DNA from 3 places in the Rhizobium sp. LjRoot258 genome. Region 2 is predicted to be linked to each of the others. Evidence: predicted binding sites of a transcription regulator. Region 2 holds the regulator's gene; each other region holds the start of a gene.
What was found. The regulator LexA, encoded in region 2, represses DNA repair genes until DNA is damaged. The targets are predictions, from matches to a motif close to TGTTCNNNNTGTGTTCNG.
Positions count from the first base shown of each region.

Region 1: the regulator LexA is predicted to act here: its motif matches at 3,756-3,773, upstream of ACSQ9D_RS00300 (DNA recombination protein RmuC).
Region 3: the regulator LexA is predicted to act here: its motif matches at 3,250-3,267, upstream of ACSQ9D_RS02485 (PA0069 family radical SAM protein).

Region 1 is NZ_CAXUST020000001.1:57,498-63,662, forward strand. Features, by position in the region: gene ACSQ9D_RS00290 (methyl-accepting chemotaxis protein) at 1-1,328, opposite strand, end outside; gene ACSQ9D_RS00295 (ribokinase) at 1,549-2,448, opposite strand; gene ACSQ9D_RS00300 (DNA recombination protein RmuC) at 2,496-3,722, opposite strand; gene ACSQ9D_RS00305 (methyl-accepting chemotaxis protein) at 3,921-5,417, shown strand; gene def (peptide deformylase) at 5,515-6,033, shown strand.
Region 2 is NZ_CAXUST020000001.1:1,367,331-1,373,495, reverse strand. Features, by position in the region: gene ACSQ9D_RS06915 (methyl-accepting chemotaxis protein) at 1-671, shown strand, start outside; gene kdsA (3-deoxy-8-phosphooctulonate synthase) at 693-1,538, opposite strand; gene ACSQ9D_RS06905 (VOC family protein) at 1,535-2,419, opposite strand; gene lexA (transcriptional repressor LexA) at 2,618-3,334, shown strand; gene gltA (citrate synthase) at 4,465-5,754, shown strand; gene lpxB (lipid-A-disaccharide synthase) at 5,784-6,165, opposite strand, start outside.
Region 3 is NZ_CAXUST020000001.1:497,339-503,503, reverse strand. Features, by position in the region: gene ACSQ9D_RS02510 (tetratricopeptide repeat protein) at 1-689, shown strand, start outside; gene ACSQ9D_RS02505 (4-(cytidine 5'-diphospho)-2-C-methyl-D-erythritol kinase) at 696-1,604, shown strand; gene moaB (molybdenum cofactor biosynthesis protein B) at 1,588-2,139, shown strand; gene ACSQ9D_RS02495 (hypothetical protein) at 2,175-2,492, opposite strand; gene ACSQ9D_RS02490 (glycosyl transferase) at 2,678-3,196, opposite strand; gene ACSQ9D_RS02485 (PA0069 family radical SAM protein) at 3,334-4,491, shown strand; gene ACSQ9D_RS02480 (ribonuclease HII) at 4,602-5,294, shown strand; gene ACSQ9D_RS02475 (DUF4168 domain-containing protein) at 5,436-5,873, opposite strand.

The DNA.
Region 1 (6,165 bases), 1.3 Mb from region 2:
CCTTGTGAAAGCTCCGACAGGCCGGAGCCGACGATCGAGACGATGTGACGCTGCAACGTGATCGATTGATGCCGCTCGGTTTCCGACCGGCCGCGCTCGGCTTCGGCTGCGTCACGCTGGCTGTTTGCCTCGGCTTCAAGGCGCTGCGTGTCGGCGAGCGCAAAGCGAAAGCCTTCAAGGGCCTTGGCCACGGAGCCGATCTCGTCGGCGCGATCCTGACCGGCGACCGGCTGTTCGTAGCGGCCGTCGCTCAGCGCCTTGACGCTGGCAACGAGACCGCCGATCGGGCGCTGAACGAGGGAGCGGACGGCGAGATAGAGCGCGACCATGACGGCTGCGAGCACGAGGATGCCGGCGGCGACCATCATGAAGGTCTGATCCTGAACGGGCGCGTTGATGGCCGTGTGCGGCACGTCGACGAGGATGACCCAGCTCGTGTTCACATCGGGCAGGGCGAAGGGATAGACGACGCGGTCGAACGGCTCGTAGCCATCAAAGGTCAGATTCTTGACGACCGATGGCTGCAGCGTCGAGAGCGCGCTCTTCACCGCATCCGCGCCTTCGCCGTCATAGTCCTTCATGGAAAGCTCGGCGATTGGCGCGACGATCCATTTGCCGGTCTGTGAGAGCAGCGTGACGCGGCCGGAGCCGAAGGGATGAAGTGTCGAGAGCTTGTCCCGGAGCGACTTCAAGGAGATATCGACGCCACTGACGCCGATCAGCTTGCCGCCCGACATGACCGGGTAGGCAATCGAGGTCATGGCCGTATTCTCGCCGGTCGTCGTCTCGGCATAGGGCGGCGACAGCGCGCCCTTCTTGCTTTCCGCGGCGAGCGCGTACCAGGCAGCCTTGTAATCGGAATCGAAGGTCGAGAAGGTGAAGCCGCCGTCCTTGCTCTTCGTCCAGTACGGGTTGAAGGTGCCATCCTTGGCGGCGCCGAAATCGACCTTGCCGGCCATCGAAGGCGACTGGCCGTCGAAGGCGTTCGGCTCTTCGGCAAACCAACTGCCGAAGGCGAACTGGTTGCGCTCGACATTTGCCTTCAGCATGTCGAGAACGGCCTTTCGGTCGAGATACTTCCCTTCCTGACCGCGGCCGATCGTGCCGGCCATTGAGCGTGCCGCCCCTGCCAATTCGCCAACGGAGGAGGCAACCTCGTTGGCGATCGCCTTCGCCTCCAGATTAGCCTGATCCATGGTGAGCGTCTGGACGCGGTTGCGCGTCTCACCGATGAGGAAGAAGTTCGAAACGAGGAGGACGAGGGCGATGGCAATGCCGGTGATGAGGATAAGCTTGGCTGCAAGCGACTTCATGCGAAAGATGAACATGGATCCCTCGGGGAGCAAGGATGTGCCGAACGGGGCATTCATCGGCACAGGGGACGAAGGCGTCGCCCCCTCATGGAGCAGCCGTTACAGAGGCCGGCCCCTGAAAGAGGTCCGGTGATGGCTGGAACATCGCCGGAAATCTCTTAAATTTGAATGAAATCCAAAGAAAATCGGAGGTATCCGCACCAAGCTGCGCAAGCATGCCGCCGTGAGAATTGCTTTATAGCTTGTTTGCGACTTCGGCGCTGGACGGTATCGATGGCTGTGCACCTTGCTTGAGGCAGGCAAGCGAACCCGCTACCGCTGCTCGGCGTAGCGATGCCTCGAAATCGAGCCCCTCGTCGAGGCTCGCGGCGAAGTAGCCACAGAAGGTGTCGCCGGCGCCGACCGTATCGACCGGCTCGATCTTCAGCCCCTTGGCGCGCGAGATGACGCCATCGCGGATTGCGATGACGCCGTCTGCGCCGAGCGTCACGATCAGGGTTTGCCCGGTTTCGGCATTCAGACGTTTCAGCGCGGCCTCGCGATCGGCGGACCCCATGGTTTCCTGGCCGGCAAGGCGCTCGAACTCTGTTTCATTCGCAATCACGATGTCGGCAAGACGGCCGAGGCGTGCAGCGTCGTCGATCAGCGGCGCAAGGTTGAGCACCGTCGTGATCCCCTTCGCCCGGGCGCCAGCCAACGCGCGCTCCACGGCTGGAACCGGCACCTCGAGCTGCAGCATCAGAATATCGCCTTTGTTCATCGCTGCTATCGCTGCGTCGGCGTCGGTTGGTGTCATCGTGCCGTTCGCACCGGGCACCACCGCAATCATGTTCTCGCCGTCGCCGCCGACGAGGATCAGCGCGGTTCCGGTCGGCTCGTCGGCCTGCTTGACGGTTTCAAGCCCCGTGCCGGCCTCCTTCAGCAATGCGAGCGCCGCCTCTGCAAAGCCGTCCCGACCGACGGCCCCGGCCATGTGAACGGTGCGCCCGGCGCGTCGCGCGGCAAGCGCTTGGTTGGCGCCCTTGCCGCCCGCCGCCGTCGAGAACCCATTGCCGGCGACCGTTTCGCCGGGTTTAGGCAAGCGCGCAGTGGTGGCGATGAGGTCCATATTGATGGAGCCGAAAACTGTGATCATGGGTGTCCCGTCCGATGCTTTCTTGGGCGCGACACTGCCCGAAGGCTCTACTCGTCGTCAACCACCCTGAGCTTGAGAAGCCCACTGCGGCTGTCGACGGATTTCGGCGCGGGGTCATTGTCTCGCGCCGTGGTCTTGCTGTTGTCACCGCCCTCGAACTCCAGAGCCTCGATCTTCACTCCACGCTTGTTCAGCTTGTCGGCGGACGTGACGATCATGTCGACGTCCTTCTGTGCCATCGCGAAATGCCCCTGCAGCTTGCGGACGCGCTCGTCGAGGCGACCGAGATCGTCCATCAGGTTTGCGACTTCACCCTGGATGACGTGTGCCTGGGCCCGCATCCGCTGATCCTTCAGGACGGCCTGAATGACCTGGATGGAGAGCATCAGCAGCGAAGGTGACACGATGACGATGCGCGATCGGTGCGCCTTCTGCACGACTGCTTCGAAATTCTCGTGGATCTCGGCGAAGATCGATTCAGACGGCACGAACATGAAGGCCGTGTCCTGCGTCTCCCCCTGGATCAGGTATTTCTCGGAGATATCGCGGATATGCGTTTCCATGTCGCGACGGAACTGCTGCGAGGCGACCTTGGCTCCATCCGGTCCGCCCGCGTCTCGAATCGCGTTCCAGGCTTCAAGCGGGAATTTCGCATCGATCACCAGGGACGGCGCGGCGTTGGGCATCCGGATGGTGCAGTCGGGACGCGAGCCGTTGGACAGCGTTTGCTGGAATCCATAGGCGCCCATCGGCAGGCCATCGGCGACAATCGTCTCCATCCGCGATTGGCCGAAAGCGCCGCGTGTCTGCTTATTGGAGAGGATCGCTTGCAGGCCGACGACGTCCTTCGCCAGCGTTTGTATGTTGTTCTGGGCGGCATCGATGACGGCGAGACGCTCCTGCAGCCGTTGCAGGTTCTCGTGCGTCGACTTGGTCTGTTCGGTGATCGTCGTGCTGACGCGCTGCGACATTCCGTCCAGGCGCTGGTTGATCGCCTGGTTCAGCTCGGACTGCCTCGAGCCGAACACTTCGGCCATCGTCGACATGCGCCCGTGCATTTCCGCCTGGATCTTCAAAAGCTCGGCCATACGGGCATCCGTCTCGGCGGCGCGGAAACTCGCCACCTCTGCCTGCTCTCTTCGCACCTGCCCGCTGCGGGCGACAACGACGATCAAAAGCAGGGTCAGCGCGGCAATTGCGCCTCCAGCGAGCGCCAGCATGGCGGGGCTTGTCTGCGACAGGGCGAGGAGAAACGACTCAGAGCTGGTGTTCATGCTGGCAACAATAGCAAACTCAACCGAGATATCTAGATCAAAACGTGAACAGACCACAGGTGTGCCGACAGGCGAGATGACCGGAGAGAACAATCGACGGCTGACCGAATCGTGCGCGCATTTAACCATTGCTCAACCATATTGCGCAAAAGCTCTGCTCAAATTTCCTTTCAGCATCAATCGCAAAGCAGAGACATCATGACCAGCCAGCAGACGGACAGCGCGCTCAAGCAACGCCTTGATTTCATCGAGTTGGATGATGGTGCCCGCACGGCGCTGCGCGAGATGCGCCCGGCAATTTCGGAGCTGCTCGGCGGCGCCCTCGACAAGTTCTACGCGAAGCTGGCCAAGACATCCGAGGTTGCGAGCTTCTTTGCCGACAAGGCACATATGGGACAGGCCAAGAAGCGTCAGGAAGAGCATTGGGCCAACCTGGCGGGCGGTAACTTCGACGAAAGCTACGTGAAGGGTGTGGTCGCGGTTGGCAAGACACACGCCCGCATCGGCCTCGAGCCGCGCTGGTACATCGGCGGCTATGCCTTGCTGATGAGCGAACTCGTGAAGGGCCTGATGGCCAAGCAGTGGCCCTCGATGTTTGCCAAGAAGCAGGGCAAGGTGCTGGCCGAGAAGCTTGCCGCCGTTATCAAGGCCGCGATGTTGGATATGGATTACTCGATCTCGGTTTACCTCGAAGCGCTTGAAGAGAGGCGCCGCAAGCTGGAGGAAGAGGGGGCGAAAGCCGAACAGGATCAGGCAATTGCGCTCGACCATCTTCGCCGCGGCCTGGAGGCCCTCTCGAACGGCGACCTCGAGGCGACCCTACCTCCTGACCTCCCTGGCAACTTCAGGGGGATGGCCGACGATTATAACCGCGCGGTCGCGGCTCTTCGTACGTCCTTCGCCTCCGTGCGGGCAACCTCGGGTGAAATCCTGAGGGGCACGGACGTGATCGCCAAGGCCTCAGATGACCTTGCCTTGCGCACGGCCCAGCAAGCCGCCGGCGTCGAGGAAAGCTCGGCGGCGCTGCAGCAGCTGTCGGTCAGCGTCGGTCAGACAGCCGCAAACGCCGAAAAGGCGTCCGGCGCTGTTCGCGAGACGCAACAGAAGGCCAAGAATTCGGGCGAGCTCGTCACCAGCGCCGTTTCGGCGATGGCCGGCATCGAAAAATCGTCGACCGAGATCGCGAAGATCATCGGTGTGATCGATGAGATTGCGTTCCAAACCAATCTGCTGGCGCTGAATGCCGGCGTTGAAGCTGCGCGTGCGGGCGATGCTGGCAAGGGTTTTGCCGTCGTGGCGCAGGAGGTCCGCCAGCTCGCACAGCGCACGGCAGACGCGGCCAAGGAGATCAAGAATCTGATCTCGGAAAGCTCGGCACAGGTGAACGAAGGGGTGGACATCGTCAGCAGCACCGGAGAAGCACTAAACGACATGATCAACCGCATCGATATCATCAACCGTTTCGTTGCCGATATCGCCGCCGCCGCACGCGATCAGGCAACCGGGGTTAACGAGGTCAGCGTCGCCATCCGCAACATGGACACGATCACGCAGCAGAACTCAGGAATGGTCGAGAACACCTCTTCCGAGACCCGGCGCCTGCGCGGCGAAGTCGACAATCTAATCGCGCTGCTGCAGCGCTTCCGTACCGGCGTCGAGCATCGTTCGATGGCCGTTCCGCGCCGCGCCGCCTGATAGGAATGCGGCGAAATTCCGGGCTGGGGCGTAAAAAAGCGCTCCACCTGCCTGCCGGATAATTCCATCCTGGAAAAAGATGCGTTATGGGAACGGCATGACCATCAAGCCACTCATCATTCTTCCCGATCCGCTGCTTCGTCAGGTTTCCAAGCCGATCGAGCGCGTCGATGCCGATTTTCAGCGCCTTGCCGACGACATGCTTGAAACCATGTACGATGCGCCGGGTATCGGCCTTGCTGCCATCCAGATCGGCGTGCCGCGCCGCATGCTGGTCATCGATATCTCCCGCGAAGGCGAAGAGAAGCAACCGCTGGTTTTCGTCAACCCAGAGGTCGTCGCGTCTTCCGACGAACGTTCGGTGTATGAGGAGGGATGCCTCTCCATTCCCGACTATTACGCTGAAGTCGAGCGGCCTGCGACCGTGAAGGTCAAGTACCTCGACCGCGACGGCAAAGAGCAGACGGTGGAGGCCGACGGCCTGCTCGCCACCTGCCTGCAGCACGAGATCGACCACTTGAACGGCGTGCTTTTCATCGACCACATTTCCCGTCTGAAGCGCGACATGGTCGTCAAGAAGTTTACCAAGGCGGCGAAGTCGACGAAGGCTCTCTAGCCCGGACGTCCGTTGGTGCAGCGCTGCTTGCGAGGCGCGCCGATGCGACGAAGGCGGAAAAATGCACGGCGCCCCCCCGCGGGCCAGCAATGTCGCGGGCAGGTGCCTGAAGGGGCTTGATCTCAAGCTCGT
Region 2 (6,165 bases):
TCAAGAACTCATCGGAACGGGCCAATGAAGCGAACGCGATGATGACGGCGACCAAGGAAAGCGCCAGCTACTCGGCAACCGTCGTGCACGAGGCGGTGGCCGCGATGGAGAAGATCGAGACATCATCCGCTCAGATCGGCCAGATCATCAACGTCATCGACGAAATCGCCTTCCAGACCAACCTCCTCGCGCTCAATGCCGGTGTGGAGGCCGCCCGTGCGGGTGAGGCCGGAAAAGGCTTTGCCGTCGTTGCGCAGGAAGTGCGCGACCTTGCCGGTCGCTCTGCCAATCTGGCGAAAGAAATCAAACAGTTGATCGAGACGTCCTCCAGCCAGGTTTCAGCAGGCGTTGGCCTCGTCAACCGCACAGGCGAAGCGCTCAGCAATATCGATCAGCAGGTTCTGAAAGTCACTGCGCTGATCGAGGGGATCGTGCGTTCTTCCTCCGAACAAACCACCGCGCTCCTGGAAGTCAACGCCGCCGTCAACACCATGGACAGCGTCACGCAGCAGAACGCGGCGATGGTCGAGCAAACCAGCGCCGCCTGCCGAGAGCTCGGCGACGAGGCGGTGCACCTCAATCACCTGCTGTCTCGTTTCCGTCTCGACGATACGAGCAACTCCGTGACCAAGGGGTATCCCTCCGACAAACGGATGGCGCTTGCCGGTTGACGGCCGGCACCTTGTGCAGGTTCAGGCAGCCTTGGCGATCCCATCGAAGGCCAACAGCTTTTCGAGTAGCCGCGGCATATCCTTCAGGTGAACCATGTTCGGCCCGTCGGACGGCGCATTGTCAGGGTCTTCGTGCGTTTCGATGAAGACGCCGGCGACACCAACGGCAACGGCTGCCCGTGCCAGCGTCTCCACGAATTCGCGCTGGCCGCCGCTTGAGCCACCCTGCCCGCCCGGCTGCTGCACCGAATGCGTGGCGTCAAAGATCACGGGAGCGCCCATCGCCGCCATGATCGGCAGCGAACGCATGTCCGAAACCAGCGTGTTGTAGCCGAAGGAGGCGCCACGCTCGCAAAGCAGGATATTGGGGTTGCCGGTCGAGTTCAGCTTGTTGAGGACGTTCTTCATGTCCCAAGGAGCAAGGAACTGGCCCTTCTTGACGTTGATGGTGCGGCCGGTCTTGGCGGCTGCAACCAGCAGGTCGGTCTGGCGGCTGAGGAAGGCCGGGATCTGCAGGATGTCGACGACGGTCGCTACCTCGGCGCACTGCTCCTCGGTGTGGATGTCGGTTAGAACCGGAAAGCCATATTCCTTCTTGAGGTCAGCAAAGACCTCCAGCGCCGTTTCAAGGCCGATCCCACGCTGGGCCGACAGCGAGGTGCGGTTCGCCTTGTCGAAGGAGGACTTGTAGACGAGGCCGAGGCCAAGCTTGTCGCAGAGTTCCTTTAGCACGCCGGCGACCATGAAGGCATGGTCGCGGCTCTCCATCTGGCAGGGCCCAGCAATCAGCGACAGCTTACCGGCATTGGAAAAGGTGACGCGGCCGGCGCCTTCGCCAACCACGACTTCGGACTTTGTCTGGCTCATCGTTTCTCCTCAAAGGCGAAGAGCGCGCCCTGCCCGGCAGCCGCCTTCACCAGAATTCGATTGTTTTTGCGCGTGTAGGTCATCCCGTTAGCAGCCAAATGCGCTTCTGTCACGGCAAGATCGTCGACCTTGAAGACGATGGCAATGCCTCTCAGGCCGCGATCGGTCGACGCTGCAGGAAGGTCGAAATAGGCATACAATCCATCGGGGGATAGAATGCTGATCCTGGCATTCGGAGTGACGACGCTCACGCCGAAGGCGTCGTTGACAATGACCGGGCTGTGCGCCGCTGCGCGTACGAATGATCCGAACGCCTTGGGATCTGGCGAGACCAGAGCGATCTCTGCGATCCCATGGACGCCGTTTGCGTGCACATGCAGCGCTTTTCGATCGGCCGGCAGCGGATTGACCCGTTGGCACGTGAAAAAGAAGAAGTCCGGAGCCCGCAGATCCACCGCGAAAGCGAGCTTGAACGCGGCTGTGGCCTCCGATCCATCGGGCATCTTCATCGGTCGCTCGAACTGCAGCATCTCGCCGCCATTGATCCTTTCGGAAAGGAACCGAGCGTGGTCGCGATCGGCATCTGCGGTCGCGAAGACCACGGCAGAGAATCCATCATCCCCGCATCGAAACCGAAAGGCGCGATCACGCGCGGTGAAGACATTCCCTTTCTTTGCCGACGCCTCGTGCAGTTCCGCGCTGGCGACCCCCAGGGGCTCTAGGTAAGTTTCGTCGGAGAAGAATATGCAGGCGTTCTCGGTTCCAAACGGATGCCGGGCATCGGGCGCGACGGTGAATCCTAGTTTTCCGAGACGTTCGCGCGCGAGCCCAATATTGGAGACCGGCAGCACGATGTGGTCCAGCGGATGCGCTTCGCTCATAGCAACTCTCCGGAATTTGCGAAGATGTGCGCCGGGTAGCAGGACAATGCAACCCCCTTCGGCGCTTTCAGTCAAATGAGCTGAGAAAACTGAACAAGTTGCGGGCAAGTTTTACGAAAATTTAGGCACTTGCGGAACACATATGGAACATATAGTGTCTGTTCTGGCTTTGTTTCACGACTCTGGGGTTCAACTTCGATGCTGACGCGCAAACAACAGGAGCTTCTTCTCTTCATTCACGAGCGAATGAAGGAGTCCGGTGTCCCCCCTTCTTTCGATGAAATGAAAGATGCCTTGGACCTCGCGTCGAAGTCAGGCATTCATCGGCTGATTACAGCGCTCGAAGAACGTGGCTTCATTCGCCGACTGCCGAATCGGGCCCGCGCCCTGGAGGTCATCAAGCTTCCAGAGGCATATAACCCGAGCTTGCAACCCCGCCGCGGCTTTTCGCCGAGCGTCATCGAAGGCAGTCTCGGCAAACCGCAACCGGTTGCGCCACCGAAACCGGTAGCACATGCCGACAACGGCAGCTCCGCCTCTGTACCGGTTATGGGACGGATCGCCGCCGGTGTGCCGATTTCGGCAATCCAGAACAATACTCACGACATCACGGTTCCGGCCGACATGCTTGGCCCAGGCGAGCACTATGCGCTTGAGGTCAAGGGCGACTCGATGATCGAAGCGGGCATTTTCGATGGCGACACGGTGATCATTCGCAATGGCAGCACCGCAAATCCCGGCGACATCGTTGTCGCACTCGTCGATGACGAAGAAGCGACCCTCAAGCGCTTCCGCCGGAAGGGCGCCTCCATTGCGCTTGAGGCCGCGAACCCGGCTTATGAAACGCGTATTTTTGGACCCGACCGCGTCAAGGTTCAGGGCAAGCTCGTCGGCCTCATTCGTCGTTATCATTAGAGGCAGGCGGCTCACCGTCAAACGTGCCGCTTCGCCAGTTGTACGCCCGATGCGGCATCCAGGGGCGGTCAAGCGTGGTATAGGCGGCCGTAACGACGGGTGAGCCCAGGTCGTCTATCCCCTCGGCGGCGCCAGAGCCGCGCAGGATTTCTCCGGTGAACAGCAGTGCGCCCGACCGGCATTCGGTCGCACGCAGGCGAACGGGCGTCACGACGATATCGGCGGTATCGCACGCAGCGCCGACGTAAGCGAGGTTTTCGACGATTGTCAGAACGTAGCCGCTATCGTGCGGGGCGGTGCGCCAGGCGCCTTTCAGGCAAACGACGCGGTTTTCAACGCCCGTCGCAGAGGCTGCCGCAACGCATTGCGGGCATGACGCAATTCCTCATCCGAGAGTCCTGGAGCTTGGCCTTCGCTGTCCCCGCCGCCGGTCAGGGGCGATACGCTTCAGTACTCGGTAGCTGGTCTAGCTCCGCCGCCAGCGCCCTTCGCCATTGATCGAAAATCAGCGCCAACGCAACAAACCATGCCCCAAGGCGGATCGTTGGCCGGTCACTTGCGAGCTCAAACCAGAGGGCGGCGCCGGCCCCGAGGAAGACCGGAGAAAATACGAAGAACCGCCCATGATCCATCTCCGTCGCCACCGCGCGTCGAAACCACGAAGAGCAGCTGAGCGTCGCGGTCGTAACCCACGTTGGCCAGGAGACGGGTGATTGCGTGCGGAAGGCGCGCGGAGGCTTTTGACCAGATTGAGCCCGGACAAAGAACGCTCTGCCACGCGAGCAAGCGCATCCGCGCCGGGGGCGGCCTGTCTCACAAATGGCTTCAACCCCGGCATGCATCTGCGCCGAAAAACAGCCCCCTTGCAACCACAAAGCAAGCTCTTCAGGCTCGAGGCAACAATAATCGATTGAAATCTGAAGGAAAATCGGAAGCCAGAAAAGCCAAGGATAATCATCAGCTTCTGCTATGCGCAGGGCTCATCGCAGCAGTGCCCAAAAGTTGATACTGCGATGCACAAAATGGCATCACGGGAACTTGGCATTGGGCGCGCGATCATATAGCTATCGTCGACGACGCTTAACCCTATGGCGCTTTTATGGCGCCAACCGCCAGTTTGGAGGATCAGCATGACGGAACAAAGCGCAACACTGAAAATCGGTGATAAATCAGTCGATCTCGCCGTCAAGAGCGGCACGATCGGCCCTGACGTCATTGATATCGGCGCCCTGTACAAGCACACGGCTTCCTTCACGTACGATCCTGGTTTCACCTCGACCGCATCCTGTGAATCGAAGATCACCTACATCGATGGTGATGCCGGCGTATTGCTACATCGCGGTTATCCGATCGAGCAACTTGCCGAGCATGGCGACTTCCTCGAGGTCTGCTACCTGCTTCTCTACGGCGAACTGCCGACCGCGGCCCAGAAGAAGGATTTCGACTATCGCGTCACGCATCACACGATGGTGCATGAGCAGATGAGCCGGTTCTTCACGGGCTTCCGCCGCGACGCGCATCCGATGGCTGTCATGTGCGGCTGCGTCGGTGCATTGTCGGCCTTCTACCACGACTCCACCGACATCACGGATCCGCATCAGCGCATGGTCGCAAGCCTGCGCATGATCGCCAAGATGCCGACGCTTGCGGCCATGGCCTACAAGTATCACGTCGGCCAGCCCTTCGTTTACCCGAAGAACGATCTCGACTACGCCTCGAACTTCCTGCGCATGTGCTTTGCTGTTCCGTGCGAAGAATATGTCGTCAATCCGGTGCTGTCGCGCGCCATGGACCGCATCTTCATCCTGCACGCCGACCACGAGCAGAATGCATCGACCTCGACGGTCCGCCTCGCTGGCTCATCGGGTGCAAACCCGTTCGCCTGCATCGCCGCCGGCATTGCCTGCCTCTGGGGCCCGGCTCACGGGGGCGCCAATGAAGCAGCGCTGAACATGCTGACCGAGATCGGCACTGTCGACCGTATTCCGGAGTACATAGCCCGCGCCAAGGACAAGAACGATCCGTTCCGCCTCATGGGCTTCGGTCATCGCGTCTACAAGAACTACGATCCGCGCGCCAAGATCATGCAGAAGACGACGCACGAGGTTCTCGGCGAACTCGGCGTCAAGGACGACCCTTTGCTCGAGGTTGCAATGGAACTGGAGCGTATCGCTCTCACTGATGAATACTTCATCGAAAAGAAGCTCTATCCGAATATCGACTTCTACTCCGGCATCACGCTCAAGGCTCTGGGCTTCCCCACGACCATGTTCACCGTGTTGTTTGCTCTGGCCCGCACGGTGGGCTGGATTGCACAGTGGAACGAGATGATCGAAGACCCGGAGCAGCGTATCGGCCGTCCGCGCCAGCTCTACATCGGCGAGCCGCAGCGCGATTACCTGCCGGTCTCCAAGCGCTAAACCGCGACAGCAGACAGCAAAGAGCCCGGTCAGAAATGGCCGGGCTTTTTCTTTTGAAGGACGTCGAGAACGATCTCAGCCGCGTGTTCTCCGGGCGGCTTTTCCGTCTGCATCCTCTGCCAGAGGACGTCAAACCCCTCCATCATCGCCCGTCGCGGCAAGGTATCTGCCGAAAGCTTCTCCATCCAGCGTGCAAAGCTGCCGCCTCGGACGACTTCATTGATATATTCGGGCACGACAGTGTAGTCCGCGATCAGGTTCGGAAGGGCCGCGCTCCACGTCTTGATCTTGCTGGTCATGAGCTTGATGATCCAGTCGGTCTTGTAGGCCGAAATGCAGGGAACACCGGTCAGCGCAAGCTCCAGCACGACAGTCCCGGACGCGGCCATGGCCGCATCCGCTTCAGCGAAT
Region 3 (6,165 bases), 870 kb from region 2:
AGAGCCTGATCGCCTCTGATCCGAAGGACGTTCGCAGCTACCTCGCCTACGGCAGCGTGCTGTCGGATGCGAAGGACTACGCCGCCATGGCCGACAATTACGACAAGGCCGTCGAAGTCATCGGCCCGTTGCCGGGCAGGGGCGCATGGACGGTCTTCTTCCAGCGCGGCATTGCCTATGAACGCCTGAAGAAATGGGACCAGGCAGAGCCGAATTTCCGCAAGGCACTGGAACTCAACCCCGACCAGCCGCAGGTTCTGAACTACCTCGGCTACTCCTGGATCGACATGAACCGGAACCTCGACGAGGGACTGGCGATGATCAAGAAGGCGGTCGATCTGCGTCCAGACGATGGCTACATCATCGACTCGCTGGGCTGGGCGTATTTCCGGCTGAACCGCTTCGACGATGCGGTCGAGGAATTGGAGAAAGCAGCGCAGATCAAGGCCGGCGACGCGACGATCAACGACCATCTGGGCGATGCCTACTGGCGTGTCGGCCGCAAGCTCGAAGCCGTCTACCAGTGGAACCGGGCGCTCGGCTCCGAACCCGAGGGATCCCAGATCCCGAAGATCAAGGAAAAGATCGCCAACGGCTTGCCGCAGGATACCGACAACTCCAAGGCGGCTGACAAGAAGCAGCCGGATCCGGCGCCGGTCGAACCGAAGCCCACGGACAAGAAGTCCTGATAGGCGATGCCAGAAGCGAGTATGCGCGATGACCTGACCGTCATCGAGGACGCTCCGGCAAAAATCAATCTGGCCCTGCATGTGACGGGCCAGAGACCCGACGGCTACCATCTGCTCGATATGCTGGTGACCTTCACCCGGCATGGCGACCGGCTTGAATTTACGCCGGCTGAGCGAGACGAGTTCGTGATATCAGGGCGCTTTGCCGAAGCGCTCGTCGACGACGGCCACGACAATCTTGTCCTGAAGGCCCGGGATTTTCTGCGCAGTGCGGTCTCTCGCGAGAGCGGCATCGCTCCCGCGGTTCGCATCGATCTCCAGAAGAACCTGCCGATTGCGTCCGGAATCGGCGGCGGGTCGGCCGATGCGGCAGCGACGCTTCGCGGCCTGACGCGGCTCTGGAACGTGTCGCTTCCGAATGCGACCATCGAGGCGATCGCCATCCGGCTTGGTGCCGACGTGCCCATGTGCCTGGCGAGCAGACCACTGATCGCGCGCGGCATAGGCGAGCAGATCACCCCTGTCGACGACATGCCCGCCTTTGCCATGGTGCTGGCGAACCCGCTGAAAGCCATATCGACGCCCGAGGTTTTCCGGACGTTGACGAGCAAGACCAATCCGGCACTCGACATGACGCCGCGTTCCACCTGGATCGAGACGATAGGCTCGATGCGCAATGACCTTGAGCCGGTCGCTCGAGACCTGCTGCCCGAAATTGCCGAGATCTCGGCGATGCTGAAGAAGCAGGGCGCCTCCCTCATTCGCATGTCCGGTTCCGGCGCCACCTGCTTTGGCATCTTTGATACGCTTGGAGCGGCAGAGACGGCGGCCGCCGCGCTTCACAGCGAACGGCCGGACTGGTATTTCGAAGCAACGGAAACGACTGCTGGAGGACACGATGCCAGGGCTGGATGAAACGCGCCCCTTCATTCCTGTCGGCATTGCCGTGCTGACGGTCTCGGATACCCGCACGCTCGGCGACGACCGCTCCGGCGATACGCTGGCCGCCAGGATCAAGGAGGCAGGTCACCGGTTGGTAGACCGCGCAATCGTCCCTGATGACCCGCAGGCGATAGCTTCGCGGGTGAAGGCCTGGACCGAACGCGATGATATCGACGTCGTCATCACCACCGGGGGAACCGGCTTCACCGGCCGCGATGTCACGCCAGAAGCTCTGGAGCCGCTTTTCGAAAAGAGGATGGATGGCTTTTCGGAAGTGTTCCACCGCATCTCCTACGACAAGATCGGCACCTCGACGATCCAGTCGCGTGCCACGGCGGGCGTTGCCAACGCAACTTTCATCTTCGCACTGCCAGGCTCGCCCGGCGCCTGCAAGGATGCCTGGGATGGCATACTCAAATCCCAACTCGACTACCGCCACATGCCTTGCAATTTCGTGGAGATCATGCCGCGTCTCGACGAACATCTAAAGCGCGGCACAGGCAAGTAACGGACTGCTCCGGCAGAAGAACTTAACCTGCCGTTCTATGTCCCTATGCCCGGCAGAGCAGGCATTGTCTCCCAGCTATCACCGGACAGCAGGATGCAGCTTACGCCGCGAACATCCGTGATGAGCAGCGTCCACGTGCCGCTCTGCGCGGCGTAGACCTCAAGCATGGCGTTCTGGTTGACCAACCCAACTGCCGTCAGCCTTTCGGCAAAGTTCTTGTCGAGGAAATTGACGACCTCGGATCGGCCTGCGCAACTGCGCATCATCTGCGATGCAGCCGAATGCGGATGCGCGATCATCGATGTCGTCAATATGACGGCCGACAACAGGCCGCGGATCATATTGCGTTTCATGACGCACCTCCTTTTGCCGGAAACCGGCAGAAGAGGAGACTTCCGCTGACCTGTTCTGCCGTCTGCCGGCATTCATGGTCGACCGTCACGAAGCGAGGCGCTCGGGCGGCGCCATGCAGGAATTATAGCGCAAAATTGTATCGGGCGCCATCATTTGCGGGGGAGCCGAAGGAGAGCACGCGCAGCTACCGCGCCGCGCGCGCAACCCAAGAGGGAATGAGTTCGCTGGACAGCTTGCGGAGCGTCTGCCCTTTCGCGAATTCGGAGAGGCGCATTCCGCTTCGTGCTGCGGCGATGGCCTGTTTCTTGGGAAGGAGAAGCCCGAGTTCCAGCGGCGACGACGCCCGGCGGATGCGCTGCAGAAAAGGACGCCGATATCCGCGCGAAGCGGTGAACCGTGCAGGCAGCTTATTCAGCGCCATGTACTCGGCAATCTCGTCGATCCAGCCGGTCTGCGGCCGCGCACCGGGCTCGACGAAAAGCAGCCACTCTCCTCGTGCCGAGCGCACTATATCCTTGATATCCCATTGCGAATGAAAACGGCAGCCGGCAGCATCGGCCACCCTCGACGTCCCGTCCCGCGAGTCATGGTCAAGCACCACAACGTCACTGACAAGCCCCTCCACTGCGCCTGCAACCAACACCGATAACGTCTGCGCCAGCTCAGGCTCCTGATCCTGGCATTCCAGTACAACAGTCAACATTGCCTATTCATAGAGCGCCGCACAAAATTTTGCCAGCGGCACTTTCCTCATTTTGTTCTTGCATTGTTCTCTTTTTGCCGATAGGAATTTAATCATCAAAACGGATGGAAGCAAAGCTTCCGCCAGCGGAGAATCCAATGAACGAGCAGTCCCTTGCAGGGCAGGCCGCATTTGCGCCTGCCAATACGGCAGATATTGCCGATGCGATGATCGTGTCTGCCGGTCTGCGGATCGATGTCGACCGTCGCCGCGGGCGTGCGGCCGGGCTCAATCCGAGTGGTCGCTTCGAGCCTCTGCGCCGTGAGACTTTCGACGATGGCTGGCAGAACCTTGAGGATCTTCCGCCGTTCAAGACCGAAGTGCAGATCGAAAAGCCGCGGACGGCCATCACGCGCAACGAATCGCCAGACATTCCCTTCGACCGCTCGATCAATCCTTATCGCGGCTGCGAGCATGGCTGCATCTACTGCTTCGCGCGGCCGACGCATGCCTATATGGGCCTTTCCGCCGGTCTAGACTTCGAAGCCAAGCTCTTTGCCAAGCCGGATGCAGCGAAGCTTCTGGAGCGAGAATTGGCGAAGCCCGGTTACAAGCCGCGCGTCATCGCGATCGGGACCAACACCGATCCCTACCAGCCGATCGAGAAGGAATGGCGCATCATGCGGCAGATTCTCGAGGTGCTTGAGAAGGCCAACCATCCGGTTTCGGTTGTTACGAAGTCGGCAATGATCCTGCGCGATCTCGATATTCTCTCGGCGATGGCCGAGAGGAACCTTGTTCGTGTTTCGCTGTCGGTGACGACGCTCGAGCGCAAGCTCGCGCGGACCATGGAGCCGCGAGCCTCGACGCCGACGCGTCGGCTGGAGGCTATCCGCGTACTCTCCGATGCGGGTGTCCAGACATCGGTGATGGCAGCGCCCATGATTCCGGCGCTTAACGATCACGAACTGGAGCGCATTCTCGACTCAGCCCATGCCGCGGGCGCGAAGGAAGCGGGTTACGTCATCCTGCGCCTGCCATTCGAAGTATCGCCGCTGTTTCGCGACTGGCTGTTGCAAAACTACCCCGACCGCTACCGGCACGTCATGTCGCTTGTCCGTTCGATGCGCGGCGGCAAGGATTATGACGCGGAGTTCGGCAAGCGGATGAAGGGAGCTGGCCCCTATGCCTGGCAGATTGCGCGTCGTTTCGAGATGGCCACGAAACGGCTTGGCATGACCCGGCGCAGCATGCCGCTGCGCGACGACCTCTTCGTTCCGCCTGATGGCAGCGGCGTGCAGCTATCGCTGCTTTGATATTCCAGCTTTGCGGATGGTCGCCCTGCCCGTCCGCGCCCAAGTCCCCGGCCCGCCGCCCTGATCCGGGGACTTGCAGGAAATCGGGTTGGCGTGCGAGGTTCAGCCGCATGAAACCTCGCACGTCACCCGATTCTCCTATGCTTTTCGAAGATGTCCCCCTGGTGCCGGATTTTCGGCTGGAGCTGAAGGCGCGCAAGGCCGGTCATTGGCCGGTCGCGGGCGCTGATGAGGCCGGACGCGGCCCGCTGGCCGGCCCGGTGGTGGCGGCAGCCGTCATTCTCGATCCAAAACGCATTCCTGATGGCTTGAACGATTCGAAGCAGCTTTCGGCACAGAAGCGCGAGGAGCTTTTCGTTCAGATTCTTGCGACGGCGACCGTATCGATCGCCTCCTCGAGCTCGACGCGCATCGACGAGACGGATATCCGCAAGGCCAGCCTAGACGCCATGCGCCGCGCCATCTGCGGCTTGTCGATACCTGCAAGCTATGTGCTGACCGATGGACTCGACGTTCCACCCGGTCTCGCCTGTCCCGGCCAAGCGGTCGTCAAGGGTGACGCGCGCTCTGTTTCCATCGCTGCCGCCTCCATTGTCGCCAAGGTGACGCGCGACCGAATGATGGCGCGTGCGGACGCCGTCTTCCCCGCCTATGGCTTTGCCGCACATGTGGGTTATGGCACAGCGCAGCATCGCGCCGGCATTGAGCGGCATGGCCCGTGCCCGCTTCACCGCATGAGTTTCAGGCCGTTGAAGAAGGACGGAACCGAGGTCGGCGCGACGCAGGAGATGCTGCAGGAGTAGCGTCTTGCCGTGTAGCCCGCCTATGAGAATGGGGCTTTGCACGCCGACTTTGTCGTAACCACGACAGATCGCATGCGAAGCGGCCATCAGACCGCTTCGCATGCGTGAACCAGAGTTCAAGCGCGCAGTCGCGGAGTACGCCTACTGCTGTGTCGCGGGCTGCTGTGTAGGTGCCGATTTCTGGAGCTTTTCCTGAACTCTCTTGACCAGCGCCGGATCGTTCTGCGCGGCTGTTAGAATTGAATTATATTCCTCTACCGATATCCCTGGAGAGCCTTCCACGGCCTGAACCATTTGCTTACTGCCCTCGCTCTGCAGTTGTTGCTTTGCCCCAGCATCCTGCGTTGCTTCGAGCTTGGCTGCGTATTCCTGCCTGATCTTGTCGACCTGCAGGTAGGCGACCGCAAAGGCCTCGATCTTCTGATCGCTGACGGCTGCGGCCTCGCCTTTGCTTTCTGGCTGCACTTGGATCGGTTGCTTCTCCGGAGCTGCCTCCTGTGCGGACGCAGGCGTGCTGAAAGGCACCAAGCCGAAGGCTGCAGCAGTCAACAACGCAGCTGCAATGTAACGAGTGGTCATATATTCATTCCTCCGTGATGATACGGCGTGAACGGCAGCGCGCTGCCTTGGCCGTGGGTTAGGGTTGAGGAATGATCCGGCGACAATGTGATTGTGCGACGTTTTTGGTGCGGCAATAGCGGGGCGATCCGCCGACCATTGAATGGCGCCTTTATGGCAGGCGGCTGCCTTTCAGCTAATCAGGCGGCCATGTGCCCGGCCAGGATTTGATTCCGGTTCGCGCGGATGTCGTCAATGTCCTCGCATCAAAGCATGTGATGGCCCTGCTCGATATGCCCGCAATATTTTTCCG